DNA from 3 places in the Corynebacterium sphenisci DSM 44792 genome. Region 3 is predicted to be linked to each of the others. Evidence: riboswitches for the same ligand, from Rfam matches in the RefSeq annotation. Region 3 holds a riboswitch; each other region holds the start of a gene.

Region 1 (7,602 bases), 400 kb from region 3:
TCGGCGGGCGCCCCGTCGGAGCCGAGGTCGCGGCCGGTCCAGCCGGCCACCAGGTCGAGCAGGGTCTCTCCGGGCGCCGCCGGATGCGGCCGCCCGTTGACGGTGAGGGTCATGGGGTCTCGTTCCTCCTTGTCGGGAAGCGGGTGGGGTCGATGGCGGCGGCGAACCGGGGATCCGGCGGGGCGCCGGTCACCGCGTCCGCGCCGAGGGCGGCGCCGAGCGCGGTGAGCAGGATGCCGTGCCGGAAGTAGCCGGCGGAGACGCTCAGCCCCGGGCCGATCCGGCCGATCAGCGGGGCGTCGTCGGGGGAGCCGGGCCGGGCCCGGGCGATCGTCTCCACCAGCTCCAGCTCGGCCACCGCGGGCACCAGCCGGCGGGCGTCGCGGAGCAGCTGCTCCACCCCGCCTGCGAGCACCCCGGGCAGGGCGTCCTCGCGGGAGGTGGCGCCGAGCACCACGGTGCCGTCGGCCCTGGGCACCAGGTACACCGGGCGACCGTGCACCACCCCGCGGATGGTGCGGGTGAGCAGCGGACGCAGCCGCTCCGGGACCTGCAGCCGGAGCACCTCGCCGTGCACCGGGCGCAGCGCGGCGGCCACCTCCGGCGGCGCCCCGGCGATGTCCCCGATGCCCAGGCCCGCGGCGAGCAGCACCTCGGCGCCGCGCAGTTCGGTTCCGTCGGCCAGGCGCACCCCGGTGGCCCGGTCCCCGGCGAAGGTCACCCCGGCCACCCGGGCCCGGCGCACCCGGGGGCCGAGGAGCTCGAGCAGGGCGGCGCAGAAGCGGCGGGGGTCGACCTGGTGGTCGCCGGGCAGGTGCACCGCGCCGACGCAGCCCGGGCCCAGGGCGGGTTCCCGCCGGCGCGCCTCGGCGGCGGGGATCGGCTCCGCCGCCATGCCGAGATCCCGCTGCAGCCCGGCGAGCTCGGTGAGGTGCCGGCGATCCGCGGCGTCCCCGGCGCAGACCAGGGTGGCGTTCGCCAGGTAGCCGACCTCCCGGCCGGATTCGGCGGCCACGGCGGCGGCCAGCCCCGGCCAGCGGCGCCCGGATTCGACCATCAGCGGGTAGAGCGCCGGCTGGTCCCAGACCACCTCGGCGACCGGCGCGAGCATCCCGGCGGCCGCCCGGGACGCCCCGGAGACCGGATCCGGGTCGACGACGGTGACCCCCCGGCCGCGGCGGAGCAGCTCCCGGGCGGTGGCCAGGCCGATGATCCCGGCGCCGACCACGATCACGTCATGGTCGGGCCCGCCGGCTGCGGCGGCGGTGCGGCTGGTTGCGGCATGGTCGACCATGGTCATCCTTCCTCCGGCGGCATGACCCGCGTCAGGTTCTGCGGTCGGCCCCCGGGGCCCTCTCAGCCCGGTACCGGGCTCCCGCGGATATCGGCCCCTACTATAGGCAACATGAGTAGCATCTGGTCCCCGCCCGCCCCGGACCCGGAGCTGCGCGCCCGCCGCGAACGCCTGCTCGCCGGGGCCCGCCTGTACCTGTGCACCGATGCGCGCACCGCCACCGGGGACCTGGAGGATTTCCTGCACGCCGCCTACGCCGGGGGCGTGGACATCATCCAGCTGCGCGACAAGGCCATCGAGGCCCGCGCCGAAATCGAGGCGGTGCGGCTGCTCGGCGCCGTCGCCGCCGAGCACGGCCGGCTCTTCGCGGTCAACGATCGCGCCGACGTCGCCGCGCTCACCGGCGCGGACGTCTTCCACGTGGGCCAGGGCGATCTCACCACCGCCCAGGCCCGGGCGCTGCTCGGCCCGGATGTGCTGCTCGGCCGCTCCAACCGCACCGAGGCGATGTTCGCCGAATCCCTCGCCGACCCGGGGATCGACTACGCGGTGATCGGCCCGGTGTGGGCCACCCCCACCAAACCCGGACGGGCCCCGGTCGGCCCGGCGATGGTAGCCCGGGCCGCGGAGCTGGCCGCGGCCGCCGGCAAACCCTGGTTCGCGATCGGCGGCGTCGACGCCGGGCGGGTGGCCGGGCTGCGCGCCCGGGGCGCGGAGCGGGTGGTGGTGGTGCGCGCCATCACCCAGGCCGCCGACCCGCGGGCGGCGGCCCGGGGGCTGCGCGACGCCCTCGGCGGCTAGCCGGCGGGGGAGCCCCCGAGGTGATCCCGGCCTCATCCGCCCCGCGCGGGCGGGGATTCTCCCCTGGGTCGCGCCGGCGTGTTTTAGGGTTGACGCATGAACGCCGTGCTGGTCGCCGTCCTGGTGATGCTCATCCTCGCCGTCGCCCGCGTGCACGTGGTGCTCGCCCTGTTCACCGGGGCCCTGGTCGGCGGGCTGCTCGGCGGCCTGGGCCTGGACGGCACCATGGTCGCCTTCCAGGAGGGCCTGTCCGGGGGCGCGAAAATCGCGCTCAGCTACGCCCTGCTCGGCGCCTTCGCGATGGCGGTGGCCAGCTCCGGGCTGCCCCGGCTGCTCGCCGAATGGCTGATCGGCCGGCTCGGCGTGGAATCCCCGGGGGCGCGGCGCGCCGCGGTGGCGGCCACGAAATGGGGGATGCTCGCCGGGATCCTGGCCATGTCGGTGATGAGCCAGAACCTGATCCCGGTGCACATCGCCTTCATCCCGCTGATCATCCCGCCGTTGCTGACCGTGTTCAACCGGATGCGCCTGGACCGCCGGCTGGTGGCCTGCATCATGACCTTCGGCCTGACCACCACCTACATGTACATCCCGGTGGGCTTCGGCAACATCTTCCTCAACGACATCCTGCTCGGCAACATCCGCAAGGCGGGGCTGGACACCTCCGGGATCGCGATCATGCACGCCATGGGCATCCCGGCCCTGGGCATGCTCGCCGGCCTGGCGATCGCGGTGCTCGTCTCCTACCGGCGGCCCCGGGACTACGAGGATCGGCCGATCGCGGACACCGGGGACGGGGAGGAGCCGATTTCGCGCTACCGGGTCAGCGTCGCCCTGGTCGCCATCCTGGTCACCTTCCTCATCCAGGTGGTGATGCAGGCCCGCGACGCCGAGGCGGATTCGCTGCTGGTGGGCGCCCTGGCCGGGCTGGCGGTGTTCATGGGCACCGGGGCGGTGAAATGGCGCCAGGCCGATGACGTGTTCACCTCGGGCATGAAGATGATGGCCCTGATCGGCTTCATCATGATCACCGCCCAGGGCTTCGCCGCGGTGATGACCGCCACCGGCGAGGTGGAGTCCCTGGTCACCACCACCGCGGAGATCTTCGCCGGCAACCGCGCGATCGCGGCGCTGGCGATGCTGGTGGTCGGCCTGGTGGTCACCATGGGCATCGGCTCCTCCTTCTCCACGCTGCCCATCATCACCGCCATCTACGTGCCGCTGTGCGCGACCATGGGCTTCTCCCCGGTGGCCACGGTGGCGCTCATCGGCACCGCCGGGGCCCTCGGCGACGCCGGCTCCCCGGCCTCGGACTCCACCCTGGGCCCGACCTCCGGGCTCAACGCCGACGGCCAGCACGACCACATCCGGGACTCGGTGATCCCCACCTTCATCCACTTCAACATCCCGCTGCTGCTCGCCGGCTGGCTGGCCACGATGGTGCTCTGAGGCCGCCCCCGGCCCCGCCACCCCCGCCGGGGGCTCCCGGGCCGGTTCGGCCCCGCCGCCGGGGCGCACCCGGTAGGTTTCCCCTCGTAAACGACAGCACGCCCCGGGGTGGACGCCCCGGGGCCGGAGCATGCGGGAGCGGCGATGCGGCGACACACCACCACGGCGACCCGGTGCGCGGGATCCGGGCCCCGCACCACCCGACGCGGCTTCCTCGGCGGCTCCGCGGCCGCCGCGGGGGCGATCCTGCTGTCCCGGATGACCGCCGGCGCCGCCGACCGCGCCGCCGCGGCCGCCCCGATGACGGTGGGCCGGGGCCTCGCGGACATGACCGGGGAGCCCCTCGGCGCCGGGTTCAACGGCTACGCGGTGCCGGAGCAGACCTCCGCCGGGCTGCACCAGCGCCAGTTCGCCCGGGCCTTCGTCTTCGCCGATGCCGCGGACCGGCGGCTGGTGCACGTCACCGCGGACATGGGGCTGATGTTCCAGTCCATCCAGCAGGAGGTGCTGCGCCGGCTGGCCGCCCGGTACGGCGCGCTCTACCACGAGGGCAATGTGCTGATCGGGGCCTCGCACACCCACGTCGCCCCGGGCGGGACCTCCGGCCACCTGATGGTGGACATCACCACCATGGGCTTCCGGCCGGTGACCTTCGAGGCCACGGTCGCCGGGATCGTCTCCGCGATCGAGCGGGCGCACGCCGATCTCGCCCCCGGCGCCATCGCGCTCACCGTCGGCACCGTCGGCGACGCCGGGGTGAACCGCTCCCGGGCCGCCTTCGAGCGCAACCCCGCCGCGGAACGCGCCCTGTTCCCCGGGGGCGTCAACCCCGACTCCACCACCCTGCACGTGCTGCGCGGGGGCCGGTCCGCGGGCTTCATCAACTGGTTCGGGATCCACCCCACCACCTTCGGACCGGAGCACACGCTCATCTCCGGCGACTCCAAGGGCTACGCCGCCTGGCTCACCGAGCACGCCGCCGGGGTGGATCACCGGGCCCCGGCGGAGGCGCCCTTCGTCGCCGCCTTCGCCATGTCCACCCCCGGCGACGTGTCCCCGAACCAGGGGCTCGTCCCCGGCTCCGGCCCGGGCGTCGACGAGTACGACTCCGCCCGGATCCTCGGCCGCCGGCAGGCCGACGGGGTGCGCGGCCGGGCGATCCCGCTGGCCGGCGGGGGCATCGAGGGCCGGCACCGGTGGGTGGACATGAGCGACGTCGCCGTGGCGCCCCGGTTCACCGACCACGGCCGGCCCGGGCGCACCGGCCCGGCCATCCTCGGCGCCGCCTTCGCCGCCTCCAGCCAGGAGGACGGCGGCGGGGATCCGGCGCTGGGCTTCAACGAGGGCTCCCGCGGCGGCACCCCCTGGGTGCGCCGGGTCAACGCGGTGGCGGTGCCCCCGGCGGCGAAGGAGATCCACGGGGCCAAGGAGCTGCTGCTGCCGGTGGGCTACCTGCCCGGGATGGTGCAGCAGACCCACCTCTTCCACGTGCACCGCCTCGGCGGCGTGACCATCGCCTCCCTGCCCTTCGAGCCGACCACGGTCGCCGGGGCGCGGATCCGCGCCGTCGTCGCCGAGGCCCTCGGCGCGGACCCGGCGACCGTGATCGTGCAGGGCTACGTCTCCGGCTACGGCCACTACATCGCCACCCCGCAGGAGTACGACCAGCAGGACTACGAGGGCGGGGCGACGATCTTCGGCCGGGACACCCTCGGCGCGGCGATGCAGTCCCTGCACGGTCTCGCCGCCGGCCTCGCCGCCGGGGAGGCGGTCGACCCGGGCAGCCCGGCCGGGGACCTCACCGGGATGATCCCGCCCTCGCCGAAGGGCGGGCCCCCGGTGGATCTGCCGCCGGCGGGCGGGGACTTCGGCGACGTGCTCGCCGCCCCGGGCGCCCCGGTGCGCCGCGGGGAGCCGGTGACCGTGGAGTTCGCCGCGGCCAACCCGAACGCGGACCTGCGCCACGAGGCCGGGTACCACGTGGTGGAGGATCCCTCCGGGGCGGTGGTCGCCGACGACTCCCATGAGGACACCCGGCTGCTGTTCCGGAGGGAGGGCGCCCGCACCGTGGCCACGGTGCGCTGGGACACCGCGCACGCCGCCCCCGGGGTGCACCGGATCCGCTACGCCGGCTCCGCCCGCGACGCCGCCGGCCGGCTGCGCCCCTTCACCGGGGTCGCCGAGGTGGAGCTCATCTGATCCCGGGTCCGGCGGGGCCGGGCGCCGGCGCCGGCGGAGGTGGCATGGCCCACCGGCGGCGCCTACGGTGCGGGGGTGAGGCCCCGCCCGGGGCCGTGATCCGGATACATGAAAGGTGACGAGCGCAGATGAGCGACAATCCCGGCCCCGGCGGGTGGGACGCCGACGACCACCGCCCCTACGGCGAGGACCCCTACCTCCGGCCCACCCCGGACGGCGGGGCAGCCGGCCACGGGGCCGATGCGGGGTACTGGGCGGGGAGCCCCGGTGCGGCGGGGGCGTCGATCGGCCGGGGGGTGCGCCAGCCCGGGGGAGAGGAGCCGCCGCAGGCGCCGGTGGCCGTCGCCGCACCGGGGCTGCGGGTCGGCGCCGCGGTGAAGGCCGGGTTCCGCGGGGTCAACGCGAACCTGGGCGTCTGGCTGGGCGGGGCGGCGCTGGCCGGTTTCGCGGTGTTCGCGGTGAACGTCACGGTGTCCCTGCTGGGCCTGCCCGCCCCGGGCCTGGACCCGGACCCGGAGACCCTCCCGGAGGTCATCGACCAGCTGGCGACCCCGGCCGCCTTCGCGGGCCAGGTGATCACCGGCATGGCCGGGCTGCTGCTGCAGGTGCTCGGCCTGCGCGGGGCCTTCGAGTACCTCGACGGCCGCCGGCTGCACTTCGGGGACTTCTTCCGGGTGGACACCTGGGGCGCGGCCATCCTGACCTGGCTGCTGGTCACCGCGCTGGGGGTGGTGGCGACGCTGATCGCCATGCCGCTGGGCGTCAAGGGCGTGGCGGACGGGGATCTGGTGCTCTCCCTCACCGGCCTGGTGCTGCTGCTGGTGCTCAGCGTCGCGGTGGGCCTGTGCACCATGTTCGCCCAGCATTTCGTGCTCGACGATCGCCGCGGCCCGGTGGAGGCGATCCGCGCGAACATCACCGCGATCAAGCCGGTGCTCCTGCCGCTGATCGGCCTGATCATCGTCAACGGCCTGCTGGTGCTGCTCGGCGCGATGCTCTGCCTGGTCGGCATGCTCTACTTCGTCCCGGTGACCGTGGTCGCCTCCGCGCACGCCTACCGGCAGATCGTCGGCGGCCGGCGCCCGGTGGTCGCCTGAGCCGGCCGGCGCCGCGCCCCCGCGCCCGCATACCGCGGGTGGCGGGGGCGCCGCCGTCCGGGGCCGGCCGCCGGGGGAGGGGCATAGCGGACCGCCCCGGAGGGGATCCCTCCGGGGCGGTGCGCGCCGCGACCCGCCGGGCGGGTGCGGTTCGGGCGCCGGTCTAGCGGGCGTCCTCGATCATCACGGCCTGGGCGACGCCGGCGACGGTGCCGGCGACCTTGACGGCCTCCCAGACCTGCTCCTTGGTCAGGCCCTCCTCGCGCACGACCTTGTCGTGGGAGGTGACGCAGGCCTCGCAGCCGTTCATGGAGGACACGGCCAGGGCCCAGAGCTCGAAGTCGGCCTTCTCCACGCCGGGCTTGGCGATGATGTTCATCCGCAGGCCGAACTTGACCTGGGCGTAGTCGTCGCCGAGCATGTGCCGGGTCCGGTAGGCGACGTTGTTCATCGCCATGATGGACGCCGCGCCCAGGGCGGCCTCGACGGCCTCCTCGGACAGGTGCTCCTTCGCCTCGTCGGCGATCTCGGAGAAGACGGTGTCGTTGCGGGTCGCCGCGGCGCAGGCCAGCAGCGCACCCCACAGCTGCTGCTCGTTGAGCTCGGTGGAGCGGGTCAGCGAGCCGAGGTTCAGCTTCAGGTCCTTGGCGTACTCCGGAAGACCGGAGCGCAGGTTGTCGATGCTCATGGTCTTACTTCAGCTCCTGCTTCAGCACGTCCATCTTGTCGATGGTCTTGGTCGGGTCGTTCTTCTGCCAGTTG
Region 2 (7,602 bases), 1.0 Mb from region 3:
GGCCAGCCGCCGATCCAGGCCGGGGTGGCCGATTCCGGCGAGGTCGAGGTGGGCGCGGACGTCCCGGCCGGCGGGGTGCACGTCATGGGCCACCCGGCCCAGGGCGGTGTCCGCGGCCAGCCGGCGGCCCGCGTCATCGCGCAGGTGCCCGGCGAGCAGCCGCAGCAGGGTGGTCTTGCCGGCGCCGTTGGCGCCGATCACGCCGTGCACCCCGGGGCCCAGGCGCAGTCGCACCGGGGCGAGGATGGCCCGGCCGCCGCGGGTGACCGCGGCCTCCTCGAGCACCGGGTCCGCGGCGGCGGCGCCGGTGGTGGGGGTGTCGCTCATGGGGTGGTCCTTTCCGCGGCGATCAGCCGGTCGAGTTCGGCGGAGTCGATGCCCAGGGCCCGGGCCTCGGCGAGCATCGGGGCGAGGAAGTCGGCGGCGAAGCGGGCGCGTCGTTCGGCGAGCACCGCCTTCCGGGCGCCGGCGACGACGAACATGCCCAGCCCGCGGCGCTTCTCCAGCAGGCCCTCGGCGGCGAGTTCGGCCAGGGCCCGGCCGGAGGTGGTCGGGTTGACGCCGTGGTAGGCGGAGAGCTCGTTGGTGGACGGGGCCCGCTGCCCCTCCGGCAGCGCCCCGGAGCCGATGTGCCCGCGCAGTTCCGCGGCGATCCGCCGGTAGATGGGGCGGGGGTCGCCCATCGGCGGCCTCCTTCCGGTGGGTCGGCCCGGCCGCGCCTGCCGCGGCCGGATGACGTCGGCAGCATCCCAGTTAATGGGTTAACCACCTATGTGGTGAACTATAGGGGCGCCCGCCCCGGCCGGACAAGGGGTACACGGGGGAAACCCGCGCACCCGTCCCATCTGGGGGTGCGCGGGGCGGCGGCGGGCGCGGATCCCCCGCGGCCCCGGCGACCGCCGCGGATGCCGCGGGGCCGCTCGGGGCCGGTGCCCGGGGCGCGCCGGGCGGCGGGGGAGGGGTGGCGCGGGCTCAGTAGCCCCGGCGGATCCACTCCTCCAGATGGGGCGCCTCGGCGCCGATCGTGGTGTGGTCGCCGTGCCCGGTGCGCACCACGGTCTCCGCGGGCAGGGTGAGCAGGTTGTCCCGGATCGAGTCGATGATGGTGTCGAAGTCCGAGTAGCTGCGCCCGGTGGCGCCGGGCCCGCCGGAGAACAGGGTGTCCCCGCTGAACAGCTCCGCGGCCTCGGGCACGTACAGGCAGCAGGACCCCGGGGAGTGGCCCGGGGTGTTGATCACGACGACCTCGGTGCCGGCGATCCCCAGGCGCTGCCCGTGCGCCAGGTCCCCGTGCGCCACGCCCGGCCAGGTCTGCTCCCAGAGCATCTGGTCGCCGGGGTGCACCAGCATCGGCGCGTCGAGCTTCTCGGAGAGCTCCGGGGCGACGGTGATGTGGTCGTTGTGCGCATGCGTGCACACGATGGCGCGCACCCGCCGGCCGTCGACCGCGTCGAGGATCGGCGCCGCGTCATGGGCGGCGTCGACGATGATGCACTCGGCGTCGTCGCCGAGCAGCCAGATGTTGTTGTCCACCTCCCATTCGCCCCCGTCGAGGGCGAAGACGCCGGAGGTCTCCACATGGTCGATCCGCAGATCGCCCTGCCGGCGGATCCCGCCGGTGGCCTCGCCGCTCATCGGTTCACCACCACCGATCGCAGCACCCCGCCGTCGCGCATCGCGGCGAAGGCGTCCTCCACCCCGTCCAGGCCGATCCGCTCGGTGACGAAGTCGGCCAGGGGCAGCCGGCCCTGCCGGGAGAGGTCCACCAGCATCGGGAAATCGTGCTCGGGCAGGCAGTCGCCGTACCAGGAGGACTTCAGCGACCCGCCGCGGGCGAACACGTCCGCCAGCGGCAGGTCCAGGCGGGCCTCCGGGGCGGGCACGCCCACCAGCACCACCCGGCCGGCGAGATCCCGGGCGTAGAAGGCCTGCCGGTAGGTCTCCGGCCGGCCCACCGCGTCGATCACCACATCGGCGCCGAATCCGCCGGTGAGCTCCCGGATCCGGGCCACCACCGGGTCCTCCTCCCCGGTGCGCCCGTCGGCGAGCTCCCGGGAGTTCACGGTGTCGGTGGCGCCGAAGCGGCGGGCGGTGTCGAGCTTGGTGTCGTCGATGTCCACCGCGATGATCCGGGTGGCCCCGGCGAGCCGGGCCCCGGCGATGGCGGCGGTGCCCACCCCGCCGCAGCCGATCACGGCCACCGATTCGCCGCGGGCGACTGCGCCGGTGTGGATCGCCGCGCCGATGCCGGCCATCATCCCGCAGCCGAGCAGCCCGGCCACCGCCGGATCCGCCTCCGGGTCGACCTTGGTGCACTGGCCCTCGTGGACCAGGGTGGCCTCGCAGAAGGCGCCGATGCCCAGGGCGGGCTCCAGCACGGTGCCGTCGGCGAGGGTCATCGGCTTCGAGGCGTTGTGCGTGTCGAAGCAGTACTTCGGCTCGCCGCGGCGGCAGGCGCGGCATTCGCCGCACACCGCCCGCCAGTTGAGCACCACGAAATCGCCGACCGCGACATGTTCGACGGCCTCGCCGATTTCGGCGACCACCCCGGCGGCCTCGTGGCCGAGCAGGAAGGGGAAGGAGTCGTCGATGTCGCCGTCGCGGTAGGCGAGGTCGGTGTGGCAGACGCCGCAGGCGTCCACCCGCACCACCACGTCATGGGGGCCCGGGGCGGGCACCACCACCTCGACGGACTCCACCGGGGCGCCCTTGGCCCGGGCGATGATGCCGCGCACGATGCGCGAGCCGTCCCCGCGCTCGGGCGCGGGGAGCGGGGACTCGGGTTTTGTGTTCATATCATCGACCCTAATCCCCGCGGCCGCGCGCCGCTCAGCCGCGGTCGTGCCGGCGCACCGGCTCGGCGAAGAACTCGAGCTCATGCCGGGAGGAGAGCCGGAAGGCGGTCTCCATCGCGGCCCGCTCCGCGGGGGTCGCCGCCGCCGCGGCCTCCGCGCAGATCCGGATCGCCTCCCGGGTGGCGTCCGCGAACTCCTCGTCCGCGTAGGTCTCCAGCCACTCCCGGTAGGGGTGCCCCTCGTGGGCGCGGTCGACCAGCCGGGAGCCGGTGTCCTGGTAGAGCCAGAAGCAGGGCAGCACCGCGGCCACCGCCTCCCCGTAGGTGCCGTGCACCGCCGCGGCGAGGAGGTGGTCCACGTAGGCGCGGGTCACCGCCGAGGGCTCCGGGGCCGCCGCCCCGGCGGCCTCCCCGATGAAGGAGCGGTGCAGGTCCATCTCCACCGCGATCGCGTCATGGGCGCTGCGCGCCCAGAACATCTGCTCGGCCTGGGTGGGCGCCTTCGCCGCGGTGGCCGCCAGGGCCCGGGCGTAGCCGTTGAGGTACAGCGCGTCCTGGGCCAGGTACCAGCCGAAGTCCTCCGCCGCGAGATCCCCGGCGGCCAGGCCGTGGAGGAAGGGCAGTTCGTCGATGGCCTCCCGGATACCGGCGATCCCCGCCCACCAGGAGTCCATCAGGTCCAGCGGCCGGGTCGGCTCCAGGCCGCGCGCCCACATCCCGGCGAAATGGTGCACCGGCCCGTGCCCGCGGCCCACCGCCAGCTCATCGGCGTGCGTCAGGGACTCGGTCAGCCAGCGCTTCGCCCGCCGCACCGCCGCGGCCGGGTCCCCGGTGCGCGGCCACAGCGCCGCGATCGCCGCGGAGAGGGAGCAGCCGGTGCCGTGGGTGCAGGTGGTGTCCACCCGGGCGGCGGTGAATTCGGCGACCGACCCGTCCGGGGAGACCAGGGCGTCGAGCACCTCCGCCCCGGGCAGGTGCCCGCCCTTGGCCAGCACCGCCACGTCATGCCGGGCGGCGACCGCGCGGGCCTGCTCGAGCAGGCCCGCGGAGTCCCCGGCCGGCTCCGCGCCGGCGAGCACCGCCAGCTCCGGCACGTTCGGGGTGACCAGGTGCACCCGGTCGAGCAGCCCGGCGAGGGCCCGCTCCGCCGCGGCGTCGAGCAGCCGGTCCCCGGAGGTGGCCACCATCACCGGGTCCAGCACCACCACCGGGGGGTCGACCTCGGCCAGCCAGTCGGAGACCACGCCGATGAGCTCCGCGGAGTAGAGCATGCCCAGCTTCACCGCGTCGACGGCGACGTCGTCGGAGACCGCGTCCAGCTGGGCGCGGAGGAAGGCCGCCGGGGGCACGTGCAGGTCCCGCACGCCGACGGTGTTCTGCGCCACCAGCACGGTCACCGCGGCCATGCCGTAGGCCCCGCAGGCGGCGAAGGCCTTGAGATCGGCGTGCACCCCGGCGCCGCCGGTGGGATCGGTGCCCGCGATGGACAGCACCCGCGGGGGGCGGCCGGCCACCCGGCCGGGGGCGGGGGCGGAGATGTCCGCGGTGGGGCTCGCCGGGGCGGCGCCGCGGGCGTCGTCGGGCATGGGTGCAGTCATGGATGACCATCCTTTCGCCGGTGCTAACCGGATCAAGTTCGACGGGTGTGTTCTCAGCCCGGGCCGCTCCCGGGCACCCCGTGTCGCAGCCCACCATAGCGATCCCCCGCCCCCCGGTGGCCGCCGCCGCCTCCGCCGGGGCCGGGAACCCCGTGTGAACTGCGGATTTGTCCCGTCGTCGGGGGCTCGGTAGAGTGATCATCCGTTGCGCGGGCACCGTCCCGCGGCGACGCCATTCCCCCATAGCTCAACGGCAGAGCATTCGACTGTTAATCGAAGGGTTACTGGTTCGAATCCAGTTGGGGGAGCCAAAGAAGCAGGCCAGGGCGGATCCGCCCTGGCCTGCTGCGCTGTCGGGGGCCGGAAGCGCCCGTGCCGCGGCCGGACTGGGGGGGGACGGGCGCCCCGGCACGGCGACGCCGCCCGGGCACCATGCGGTGCCCGGGCGGCGTCGGCGGCCCGGCGGTCCCGGCGGCGGGGGCGCCGGCCGGGGGCGGAGGCACCCTGCGCCCCGGCCGGCGGCCGCGCCGCCGGGGCGGCGGGTGCGGTGCCGGCGGTTAGCGGCCGGCGTCCGGGGTGATGTCGATCGGCGTCATGGTCCCGCCGGCGGCGACGCATCCGGTGAGGGTCTGGAAGTCGCCGGCGAAGGCGGCCTGGCCGGAGCAGGTGGCCGGCTCATCGCCGGGCACGTGCGCGGCGCTGTCCGGGCCGGCGATGCCGATGGCGAGGCCGGGGGAGACCCCGTGCACATGCGCCTCGGCGCCCTCGCCGACGGCGATCGCCGCCGGGCCGGAGGTGTTGGCCGCATGGGCCTCGGCGACGCCGCCGCCGGCGGCGATGCCGAGGGCGATGGCGTCGTCGGCGGCGGCGTGCGCCGCCCCGCGGTGGACCTCGGTGCCGGGCAGCGCGCCGGCGACGTCGAGGCCGTCGACGGGCCCGGAGACGTCCAGATCGGAGAGCATGCCGGCGATGTCGGCGGAACCGGCGTCGCCGGCCCCGTCCGCGTCGCCGGGCAGCTCGGCGGAGCCGGAGCCCATGTCGGGCAGCTCGGGCAGCTCGGCGGAGCCGGAGCCCATGTCGGGCAGCTCGGGCAGGCCGTCGAGGCCGGGCAGGCCCTCGGCGGCGCCGGCGAGGCCGGCTCCGAGCAGCGCCGTGGCGCCGGCGGCGCCGACGACGGCGGTGGTGATGCGTGCGATGGTGCGCATGGGGGTGATCCTTAGGTTCGGTGGTGCTGGGCTGGTCGGTCCGGGACTACATGGGGGGCAGCAGGACCGTGTCGATGAGGTACACGGTGGCGTTGGCGGTGGTGATGCCGCCGCAGGCGATGTTCGCGTCGTTGACGGTCATCTCCTCGCCGTCGATGGTCACGGTGACCTTCTCGCCCTGCACGGTGACGTGCTCGCCGTCGACCATGTCCAGGCCGGCCTGGCCGTCGACCACGTGGTAGGTGAGCACGGCGGAGAGCAGGTCCGCGTCGGTCTTGAGCTTCTCGATGGTCGCGTCGTCGACCTTGGCGAAGGCCTCGTCGGTGGGCGCGAAGATGGTCCACTCGCCGCCCTCGAGGGTGGCGACCAGGTTCACGTCCGGGTTGAGCCCGCCGGTGAGCGCCGCGGTGAGCGTGGACAGCTCGGGGATGTTCGGCACCGCCTCGACGATGTTCTGGTCGGCGATGACGCCGAGCGAGGCCGGGCCGTCCGGGTGGGCCTCGGCGTAGGCGGCGCAGCCGGGGCCGGCGGGGCCGGAGCCGTCGGCGCCGGCGTCGGCGGACTCCGACTCGGAGCCGGTCATGGTGGAGGTCGCGGTGGAGGCCGCGGTGGTCTCCTCGGCGCCGTCGCCGTCGGTGGCGCAGGCGCCCATGGTGAGGGCGGCGGCGACGAGCGCGGCGGCGGTGAGGGGGCGTCGGGTGATCTTCATGGGGTGTCTCCTGTGTTCCGGCCGGGGTGCCCCGGCCGTGGGGGTCGTGCGGTGCGGCCCCGAGTCGGGGTCGCGGCATATCCGAGGGAACCCGTCGCCGGGCGCCATCGTCACAGGGTGTTCGGAGCCGACGCCCCGAGGGATGGGTTTGTCAAAAAAATGGATACATCACCTTTATCGATCGAGGTCGCCTCGGGGACCGGATCCGCCCGGCCCCGGGCGGCGCCGGGGGTGGGCCGGGTGCGGGCACCGGCTACGCTCGACCGCACCGCGCCCCGGACGGCGCCGTGCCCCGGGGCGATCCCGCCCCGTGGCGCCGGCGCCCTCCGCCGGCCGCCGTCCCGGACTCGCCGGGTCGGGGCCCCGGCCCGGTGCTATCCCCAGGAGCCCAGTGCCCCCGTTTTCCCCCGAGCCCCCGGGCCCGAATCCCGCAGCCCCGGCGCGTCCCGATGACGCCGGCGCCGCGGAGCTCGTCCACGAGGTCGCCGCCGGCGACCGCGCCGCCTTCGCCCGCCTCTACGACCTCTACGGATCCCGCGTGTACGGGATGGCGCTGCGCGTCGTCGGCGACCCCGCCCTGGCGGAGGACGTCGCCCAGGACACCTGGCTGTCGGTGTGGGACTCCGCCGCGGGCTTCCGCGACGGCCGCGGTTCGGTGGCCGGCTGGCTGCTGGCCATCGCGCACCGGAGGGCCGTCGACGCGGTGCGCGCGATCGAGGCCGGGCGCCGTCGCGCGGACCGCGCCGCGCAGCTCGACGCGGCGATCGTCGCCGACGACCCGGCCGACGCGGGCCTGCTGCGCGCGGAGGAGCGGGGGACCGTGGCCTGGTGCCTGGAGCAGCTCACCGCGCGTCAGCGCGAGGTGCTGGAGCTGGCCTATTTCCGGGGGTTGACGCAGTCGCAGATCGCGACGCGCCTGAGTATCGGGGTATCGGCGGTGAAGTCCCGGGTCCGGGACGGCATGGTCGCGATGAGGAGGTGCCTGGGCGCATGACCGCTTCGGACGCACATGACCTGTTCGACGACCACGGCGATTCCCGTGACCTGGCCGGTTGGGCGGCCCTGGCGGCGCTCGACGCCGTCGACGCCGCCGATGCCGGCCACGTCGACGCCCTGCGCGCCGACCCCGAGTTCCGGCGCCTGCTCGCCGGTTTCCGGGAGGTCGCCGCGGATCTCGCCGCCGCGGTCGCCGCGGCCCCGCCGCCGCGGCTGCGGCCCCGGGTGCTCGCCGCCGTCACCGGACGCGCCCCCGCCGCCGCCGACGGGGGTGGCCGCGCCGGCGCCGCCGGCGCCGCC
Region 3 (7,602 bases):
GGGCGCCGAAAGTGCCCTGGATCACTCAATCGGGGCCCCCGGGACCGGCGCCACTGCCCCGCCGCCCCCGGCGGATGCCCGCGGGCGCAGCCACCACGCCCAGCCGGCGGCGACCGCCGCCGGCGCCCAGGGCCGCCCCGCGCCCAGGGCGGCGAATTCGCGCAGCAGGGAGGTCGCCCAGTACCGCGCCGGGGTCGGCGCCCCGGCCACCGCCCAGGGCAGGCCCCGCCGGCGCAGCCCGGCGCGCACCCGGGGCACGTGGAAGTCGCTGGTGACCACCACCACCGGGGCCCGGCGCAGCAGCGGCGCGGCGAGGTCCAGGTTCTCCGCGGTGCTGGTCGCCGCGTCCTCCACGGTGACCGGGCCGATGCCGCGGGCGGCCAGCCAGCGGGCCATCACGGTGGCCTCGGGCAGCGGTTCATCCGGGCCGCGGCCCCCGGTGACCACCACCTGCGGGGACCCGGGGGCGCCGGCGAGGATCCGCGCGGCCAGCTCCAGGCGCAGCCGCAGCAGTTCCGAGGGCGCCCCGCCGCGCAGCGCGCAGCCGAGCACCACCACCGCCCCCGGCGCCGGCGGGCGGCGCCGGGCCCGGGTGCGCCGATGCGCCTCCAGCACCGGGGCCAGGGTGCCCGGGGTCGCCGTGGCGGCCAGCGCCACCCGGGCCAGGGCGCGGGCGGGCGCGCCGGCCCGGCCGGCGGCGAGGGTGCGCCACCCGGCGAGGGTCGCGCCGCCGGCGGCCGCGCCGAGGGCGGGCAGCCCCCAGGCCGGGGGCCGCCGCCGCGGCAGCCGGGGCGGGCGCAGCACCGGGTCCCGGTGCACCAGCACCCCGCCGGCGATGAGCAGCGCGGCGAAGCCGAGCCCGGGCACGGCGGCGACGCTGGCGCGGAGGGGGATCATGGCGCCCACGCTAGTCGGCGCGGCCGCCGACGGCGGTTCAGCGCAGCGCCACCCAGGTGCCGGCGTCGGCCCAGCGGAGCAGCTCCACCACGGTCGCGGTGGGCACCGCCACGCAGCCGCCGGTGGCCGCGCCGTTGGTGGAGTGGATGAAGAAGGCCGAGCCGGCCCCGGGCACCCGGGCCCGGTTCACGCCCATCACCAGGGCGTGGTCGTAGACCGCGTAGTCGATGAGGTGCTCCGAGCGGGACTCGTCGAAGGGGCAGGTGCCCGGACGGCAGCGCTGGTGGGTGTTGTAGGCCGGGCTGGCCGGGTCGGAGACCCACCAGTCGTTCCCGTCGAGCCGCCGGTAGGGCAGTTTCGCCCCCGGGTCCGGGGCGCGGCCGAAGGCGGACTCCAGGGGGTAGGCGCCGGCCGGGGTGCGCGGCACGCCCTCCCGGTAGTCGGCGCCGATGCCGGCCGACCCGACCTTGGCGGCGACCGGGTCGCCGACCGGGGCCCAGCCGCCGGGCACCCGGCGGTAGCGCAGCAGCCGGGCGTCGGAGCCGCCGGTGGACTCCACGGCGATGACCCGGGTGGCCGTCGCCGGCACCCGGGCGCCGAACCAGGGGTGCTGCACCGCGGCGGCGCCCGGCGCCCCGGGGAGGGCGGGCGCCCCGGGCAGGGCGGGCAGCGCGCCAAGCGCCTCGGCGGCGGCGTCGACCAGCGCCCCGGAGTCGGCGGCGGCGAGCGCGCCGGCGATCCGGGCCGGGTCCGGCGCGGCCGGTGCGGCGGCGGCGCCGGGGGCGGCGGCCAGGGCGATCAGGCCCGCCCCGGCGAGGGCGGCGGTGGGTCGGCGGGGGATCCTGCGGTGGGGCATCGTCGGCGGTCCTCGGGGAATCGGCGGTGTCGCTGTCCCGCCGATGCTACCGCCCGGGCGCGTCCCGGCCGACCCCCGCGGCGGGGATCCTCCCCCGCCGCGGGGTCGGCCCGCTCAGCCGGGCCGCACGATCCACCCGGCCAGGCCCACCGGGTCATGGGCGGCGATATGCGCGTCCTCCTGGGCGGCCCACATCGCCCAGTGCCCGGCGAAGTGCTCGTCGCGGGCCATCGCCCGGGCGTGCCGGGTGGCCGCGTCCAGCTCCACCCAGATCGGCCAGACCTCCCCGAAGCGCCGTGCGGCGGCGATGTTCGCCGCGGTCACCGCCCCGCAGCCCTCGATGATGAGCGGCCGGGCCGGATCCAGGTCCACCCACCCCGCCCAGTCCCCGGCGAAATCGCGGGCGAACCAGTCCCAGCGCCGGAACCCGGGCCGCGCCGGGTCCAGCATGTCCGCGGCCACGGCGGCGCTGCCCGCGGCCAGTCCACCCCAGCCCGGGTAGGCGTCCTCCAGATGGGCCACCGGCCAGCCCAGCGCCGCGCCCATCCGGCGGGCCCAGGTGGTCTTGCCCGCCCCGGACCGGCCGTCGACCAGCCAGATCATGGACCGTCCGCGGTCCGGCCGGTGGCTCATGCGCCCAGCAGGCGGAAGGCCCCGAGGGCCACCGCCGCCCAGATCGAGGCCGCCGCGACACCGGCGCAGACCACCAGCAGCGCCGCATCCCGGGCGCCCACCGTGGAGGGCCGGAACCAGGTGCGCGGGCCGGGTGCGCCGAAACCGCGGGCCTCCATCGCGGTGGCCAGTTTGGTGCCCCGGCGCAGGGAGAGCACCAGCAGGGCGAAGACCTGGTTGAGCACCCGCCGCAGCCGCCCGGCGTCGCCGAGGCCCCGGGCCCGCCGGGCCCGGCCGAGGGCGTGCCAGTCGTCGAGGAAGAGGCCGATCAGGCGCACCCCGGCCACCGCGGCGAGCACGAACCGGGCGGGCAGCCGCAGCACCTGGGCCAGGCCCGCGCCCACCTCGGTGGGATCCACCCCCACGGTGAGCACCACCACCGGCAACCCGATGGCCAGCACCCGGAGGAAAATCGCGGCCGCCAGGTGCAGCGAGTTGTCGGTGACCCGGATGAGCAGCAGGCTGAAGTGCTCCGCCCCGCCGGGGCTGCCGTAGAGCGCCATCGAGATGGCGGTCACCGGGGCGGCGGCGAGCACCGGCCAGCCGCGGCGGAGCAGCCGCACCGGGCCCACCCCGCACAGCGGGGCGGCGACCAGGGTGCAGCCCAGGGCGACCAGGGCCGAGACGATGTCGATGGAGAGCAGCAGCGGGGTGGTCAGCAGGATCAGCCCGGCCACCCGGGTCACCGGGTTGATCCCGGCGAGGATCCCGCCGGCGGGGCGGGCGGGCGCGGCTGCGCCGGGGGCGCTCATGCCGCCGCCCCGATCGCCGGCCGGCCCACCCCGGCCAGATCCAGCACCCGGTCGCCCAGGGCGGTCACCAGCAGCGGATCGTGGGTGATGGAGACCACCGCCACGCCCTCCTCGGCGAGTTCGCGCAGCAGCGCGGCGAGTTCCGCGAAGGTGCGCCGGTCCTGGCCGAAGGTGGGTTCGTCGAGCAGCACCACCTTCGGGGCGCAGGCCAGCACCGTGGCCACGGACAGCCGGCGCTTCTCCCCGCCGGAGAGGGTGAACGGGTTCGCCGCGGCGAGGTGGTCCAGCCGCAGCCGGGCCAGCAGCTCCTCCGCCCGGTCCGCGGCGACCCGTTCCGGCAGGCCCAGCAGCCGCGGGGAGAGCCGCAGCTCCTCGGCCACCGTGCCGGTGACGAACTGGTGCTCGGGGGCCTGGAAGACGGTGCCGATCCGCCCGGCCAGGGCGCGGGAGGACCAGTGCCCGGGCCGCCGCTCGGGACCGGTTCCCCGGCCCCGGCGGGCCCATGGTCCGCGGCGGCGGCGGGGCGCGGCCCCGGCGGCGAGCCCGGGGGCGGCGAGCACCCGCCCGCCGAGCGGCTCCAGCAGGCCGCCGAGGGTGAGCGCCAGGGTGGATTTGCCCACCCCGTTGGGGCCGGTGACGCAGGTCGCGGCACCGGCCGGGATGGCCAGGTCGATGCCGGTGCGCACCGGCTGGGCGAGGCCCTCCACCCGGTGCCCGACGGTCAGGTCCTCGGCGACCAGGGCCGCCTCGGCGTCGGCGGGCGCGGGCCGGGCCGCGCCGATCGCCGGGGGCGGTCCGGGCACCCACACCCCGGCGGCGCGCAGCCGGTCGCCGTGCTCGGCGAGCACCCGCGCCGGCGGCCCGTCGGCGTCGATCCCGCCGGCGCCGACCACGATCACCCGGTCCACCACGTCCATCCACGCCGCCACCCGGTGCTCCACCACGATGAGGGTGGCCCCGGTGGCGTCCGCGGCGCGGATCACCGCGTCCCGCAGCGCGGGCACCGCGGCCGGGTCGATGTTCGCGGTCGGCTCGTCCAGGGCGATGATCCGCGCCCCCATGGCGAGCACCCCGGCCAGCGCCAGGCGCTGCTTCTGGCCCCCGGACAGCCGGGTGGTGGGGTGCTCCCCGGGCAGGCGCAGGCCCACCAGCTCGAGGCAGGCGCCGATCCGGCGGCCGATTTCGGCCCGGTCCACGCCGAGGTTCTCCGCCCCGAAGGCCACGTCATCGGCGACCCGGGCGGAGATGACCTGCGAGTCGGGGTCCTGCAGCACCAGGCCCACCTCCCCGCGGGCGGCGTCCGCCGGGGCCCCGAAAACCCGCAGCTCCCCGGTGGCCTCGCCCTCGTCGGCGCCGCCGAGCACCCCGGCGATCGCGGCGAGCAGGGTCGATTTGCCCGCGCCGGAGGCGCCGAGCACCAGCACCCGCTCCCCGGGTTCGATGGTGAGATCCACCTCCCGCAGCACCGGCGCGGCGCGGCCGGCGTGCCGCCAGCCGAACCCGCGGGCGGCCACCGCCGGGGGGCCGCTCACACCAGCTCCCGGGCTTCCCGGCCGGCGGCGAAGCGGTCCAGGGCCCCGGTGCGGGCCAGCGCCCGGGTCAGGCCCAGGCCGAGCAGCCCGGCGAGCACCGCCCCGGACAGCAGCACGCAGGCGCCGTAAATCAGGTTGAACTCCAGGGATTTGGCGAGGTTGCCGGAGGTGAACAGCTCCAGGATGATCGCGCCCACCCCGGCGCCGGCCCCGGTGGCCAGCGCCGCGGCGAGGCCGAAACGGCGGTAGAGCAGGATCGCGAGCACCAGTTCCGCGCCGAGGCCCTGGGCCAGCCCCGAATAGAGCACCGAGATGCCCCACTGGTTGCCGACCGCCGCGGAGACGCCCGCGGCGAGCACCTCCACGAACAGGGCGGCGCCGGGTTTGCGGATGATCAGCCCGCCGAGGGTGCCGCCGAGCAGCCAGACGCCGATGAACAGCCCGCCCAAACCGGGGGTGAAGGCGTCGAGGAAACCGTAGCCGGCGCCGCCGATGAGGTTCCAGGCGACGAAGACCACGCCCACGGCGACGCCGAGCACGGCGGCGGTGACGATGTCCACGATCCGCCAGCGCAGCCGCGGCGGCGCCCCCCGCCGGGCACCGGGGTCCGGGGGCGCGGCCGTGGTCCGCGGGTCGGGTCCGGCCAGGCCGGCCCCGTGGTGGTGTTCGATGTTCATCCGCTGTGTCCTCCAGGGTCGTCTTCTCGTGGAGGCACGGCCGCCGCGGCACCGCGCCCCGCGCCCGCCGCGCGACCCGGGGGTCCGCGGCCGGGCCCGCGGGGGCGGGCCGGTTGCTCCCTGCGCCGGCATTACCCGGATCAGGTTCGACGGTCGAGGGCGGTACGCGCCCTCCTCTCAGCCCCGGCTCCCCGGGGCTCCCGTGCACTGGGCCCGAACCTACCGCATCGGCGCCCGGGGCGCGCGGCGGCCGCCCCGGCGCGCGCGGCCGGCCGCGCCCGCTCCCCCGCCGGCCGCCCCCGCCCGGCGCGGGCCCGGCGGACTAATAGAGTCTGGAGGCCATGAGCGATGCACCGCAGCCCGGCGTCCCCGCCGCCGACGACCCGCAGCTGGCCGCCGCCGCCCGGATCGCCCAGCGCGAGGCCCGGCCCACCCGCGCCCAGTGGCTCGGCGGGATCGCCGTGATCATCGCCCTGCAGACCCTGGGCCGGATCTGGGTGCTCGCCGGGCGCACCTTCTACTGGGACGACTTCATCATCGTCGCCGGCGGGCACGACCACCCCTGGTGGTCGCCCTCCTTCTGGGCGCAGCCCCATGACGGGCATTTCGCGCCCCTGGCCTTCCTGCTGCAGGCCGCGGTGAACGCGCTGGCGCCCTGGCAGTGGTGGCTGCCGGCGACGCTGATGGTGCTCGGCCAGGTGGCGGTGTCGCTGATGGTGGCCCGGGCGGTGCACGCCATCGCCGGGCGCAGCTGGCAGGGCCTGGCCACCGCGGCGATCATCTGCTGGACCCCGCTGACCCTGCCCGGGGCGACCTGGTGGTCGGCGGCGGCGAACGCGCTGCCGATGCAGGCGGCCCTGGCCTGGTGGGTGGCCCTGGGGGTGCGCGCCACGGTGCGCCACGATCCGGCGGCGACCTCGCCGCGGATGGTCGCCCGGGCCACCGCGGTGCTGCTGGTGGCGCTGGCCTTCTTCGAGAAGTCCCTGGCGATCGTGCCGGTGGCCGGGGCGATCGCCGCCTCGGTGGCCTACCTGGAGCGGCGCCGGGTGCGCCCGGCCTGGCGGCGCGGCCGGCCGCTGTGGCTGCCCGGGCTGGCGGTCACCGTCGCCTGGGGGGTGCTCTACCTGGTGATCGCCGCCCGGGACGCCCGGGAGGCCTCCGGGGAGCCCCGGATCGAGCTGGTGCTCTCCGGGCTGGGCCAGGTGCTCGCCGCCCTGGCCGGCGGGCCCTGGCAGTGGCAGCGCTGGGCGCCCGGGCAGGCCTGGGCGGACGCCCCGGCGGCGCTGGTCACCACCGGGGCGGTGCTGGTGCTGCTCTCCGCTGCGGTGGCGATCCACCGGGACTGGCGGGCCTGGGCGCCGCTGGCGGCCGGGTTCGGCTACCTGATGGTCGTGCTCGCCGCGATGACCTGGGTGCGCTCCGGGGAGGGCACCGCCGCCGAGCTGGCGAAGACCCTGCACTACTACGGGGACGCGGCGATGGTGATCGGCTTCGCCCTGGCGGCGGCCTGGTCGGACCGGGTGCATCCGCTGCCGCGGCGCTCCCGCTACCTGGTGCTCGCCCTGGGCGCGCTGCTCGCGGCCTCCTCCCTGGCCTCGGTGGCCGGCTATCGGCAGGCCTGGTCCGATGACGTCACCGGGGACTGGCTGGCCACCACCCGGGCGGGCCTCGCCGCGGCGGACCCGGCCACCCCGGTGCTCAACCAGGCGGTGCCCCTGGAGGTGCTGCTGCCGGTGGTGCAGCCGCGCAACACCTACCACTGGGTGTTCTCCGATCTGCGGGACCGGCCGCCCTTCGGCCGGTGGACCGACCGGCCGCGGATGTTCGACGTCACCGGGCGGCTCATCGACGCCGAGGTCACCCCGGTGGCCCGGCTGCGCGCCGACGGGGGCTGCGCCACCGCGCTCACCGTCGGCCCGGACGGCACCGGCGCCCTGGACGTGGGCCTGGACGAGATCATCACCATCGACGACTGGGTGGTGGAGTTCAACGCGATGGCCTCCTCCCCGATGGAGGTGCGCCTGGCGCTGCCGAACCCCTTCCAGGACGTCGACCAGACCTACGCCGCCTCCACGGTGGTGCCGGTGGGCGCCGAACCGCGCCGGCTGTGGGCCACCGTCGGCGGCGGCGGCAACATCCTGCGGGTGGTGGTGCGCGACGCCGACCCGGGCGCGGAGCTGTGCATCGGCGCCGGCGGGGTGGGCCCGCTCACCCCG

What was found. A riboswitch is a leader RNA that binds a small molecule or an ion and turns the genes downstream of it on or off. The one in region 3 is predicted to bind thiamine pyrophosphate.
Region 1: another riboswitch for thiamine pyrophosphate. It lies ahead of thiO (glycine oxidase ThiO); the one in region 3 lies ahead of CSPHI_RS03735 (ECF transporter S component).
Region 2: another riboswitch for thiamine pyrophosphate. It lies ahead of thiD (bifunctional hydroxymethylpyrimidine kinase/phosphomethylpyrimidine kinase); the one in region 3 lies ahead of CSPHI_RS03735 (ECF transporter S component).

Annotation. Positions count from the first base shown of each region.
Region 1 covers NZ_CP009248.1:1,219,822-1,227,423, forward strand. The annotation lists gene thiS (sulfur carrier protein ThiS) at 1-113, opposite strand, end outside; gene thiO (glycine oxidase ThiO) at 110-1,294, opposite strand; TPP riboswitch at 1,286-1,389, opposite strand; gene thiE (thiamine phosphate synthase) at 1,406-2,095, shown strand; gene CSPHI_RS05615 (Na+/H+ antiporter family protein) at 2,192-3,544, shown strand; gene CSPHI_RS05620 (neutral/alkaline non-lysosomal ceramidase N-terminal domain-containing protein) at 3,689-5,743, shown strand; gene CSPHI_RS05625 (hypothetical protein) at 5,872-6,840, shown strand; gene ahpD (alkylhydroperoxidase, AhpD family) at 7,004-7,528, opposite strand; gene CSPHI_RS05635 (peroxiredoxin) at 7,533-7,602, opposite strand, start outside.
Region 2 covers NZ_CP009248.1:1,828,809-1,836,410, reverse strand. The annotation lists gene CSPHI_RS12240 (AAA family ATPase) at 1-327, opposite strand, end outside; gene CSPHI_RS08315 (GntR family transcriptional regulator) at 324-683, opposite strand; gene CSPHI_RS08310 (MBL fold metallo-hydrolase) at 973-1,635, opposite strand; gene CSPHI_RS08305 (S-(hydroxymethyl)mycothiol dehydrogenase) at 1,632-2,795, opposite strand; gene thiD (bifunctional hydroxymethylpyrimidine kinase/phosphomethylpyrimidine kinase) at 2,830-4,392, opposite strand; TPP riboswitch at 4,384-4,483, opposite strand; tRNA gene CSPHI_RS08295 (tRNA-Asn) at 4,629-4,703, shown strand; gene CSPHI_RS08290 (hypothetical protein) at 4,950-5,597, opposite strand; gene CSPHI_RS08285 (fasciclin domain-containing protein) at 5,644-6,306, opposite strand; gene CSPHI_RS08280 (sigma-70 family RNA polymerase sigma factor) at 6,698-7,300, shown strand; gene CSPHI_RS08275 (anti-sigma factor) at 7,297-7,602, shown strand, end outside.
Region 3 covers NZ_CP009248.1:820,123-827,724, reverse strand. The annotation lists gene CSPHI_RS12630 (YdcF family protein) at 22-897, opposite strand; gene CSPHI_RS03755 (L,D-transpeptidase family protein) at 935-1,753, opposite strand; gene CSPHI_RS03750 (nucleoside/nucleotide kinase family protein) at 1,868-2,386, opposite strand; gene CSPHI_RS03745 (energy-coupling factor transporter transmembrane component T family protein) at 2,383-3,177, opposite strand; gene CSPHI_RS03740 (ABC transporter ATP-binding protein) at 3,174-4,709, opposite strand; gene CSPHI_RS03735 (ECF transporter S component) at 4,706-5,386, opposite strand; TPP riboswitch at 5,501-5,593, opposite strand; gene CSPHI_RS03730 (DUF2339 domain-containing protein) at 5,728-7,602, shown strand, end outside.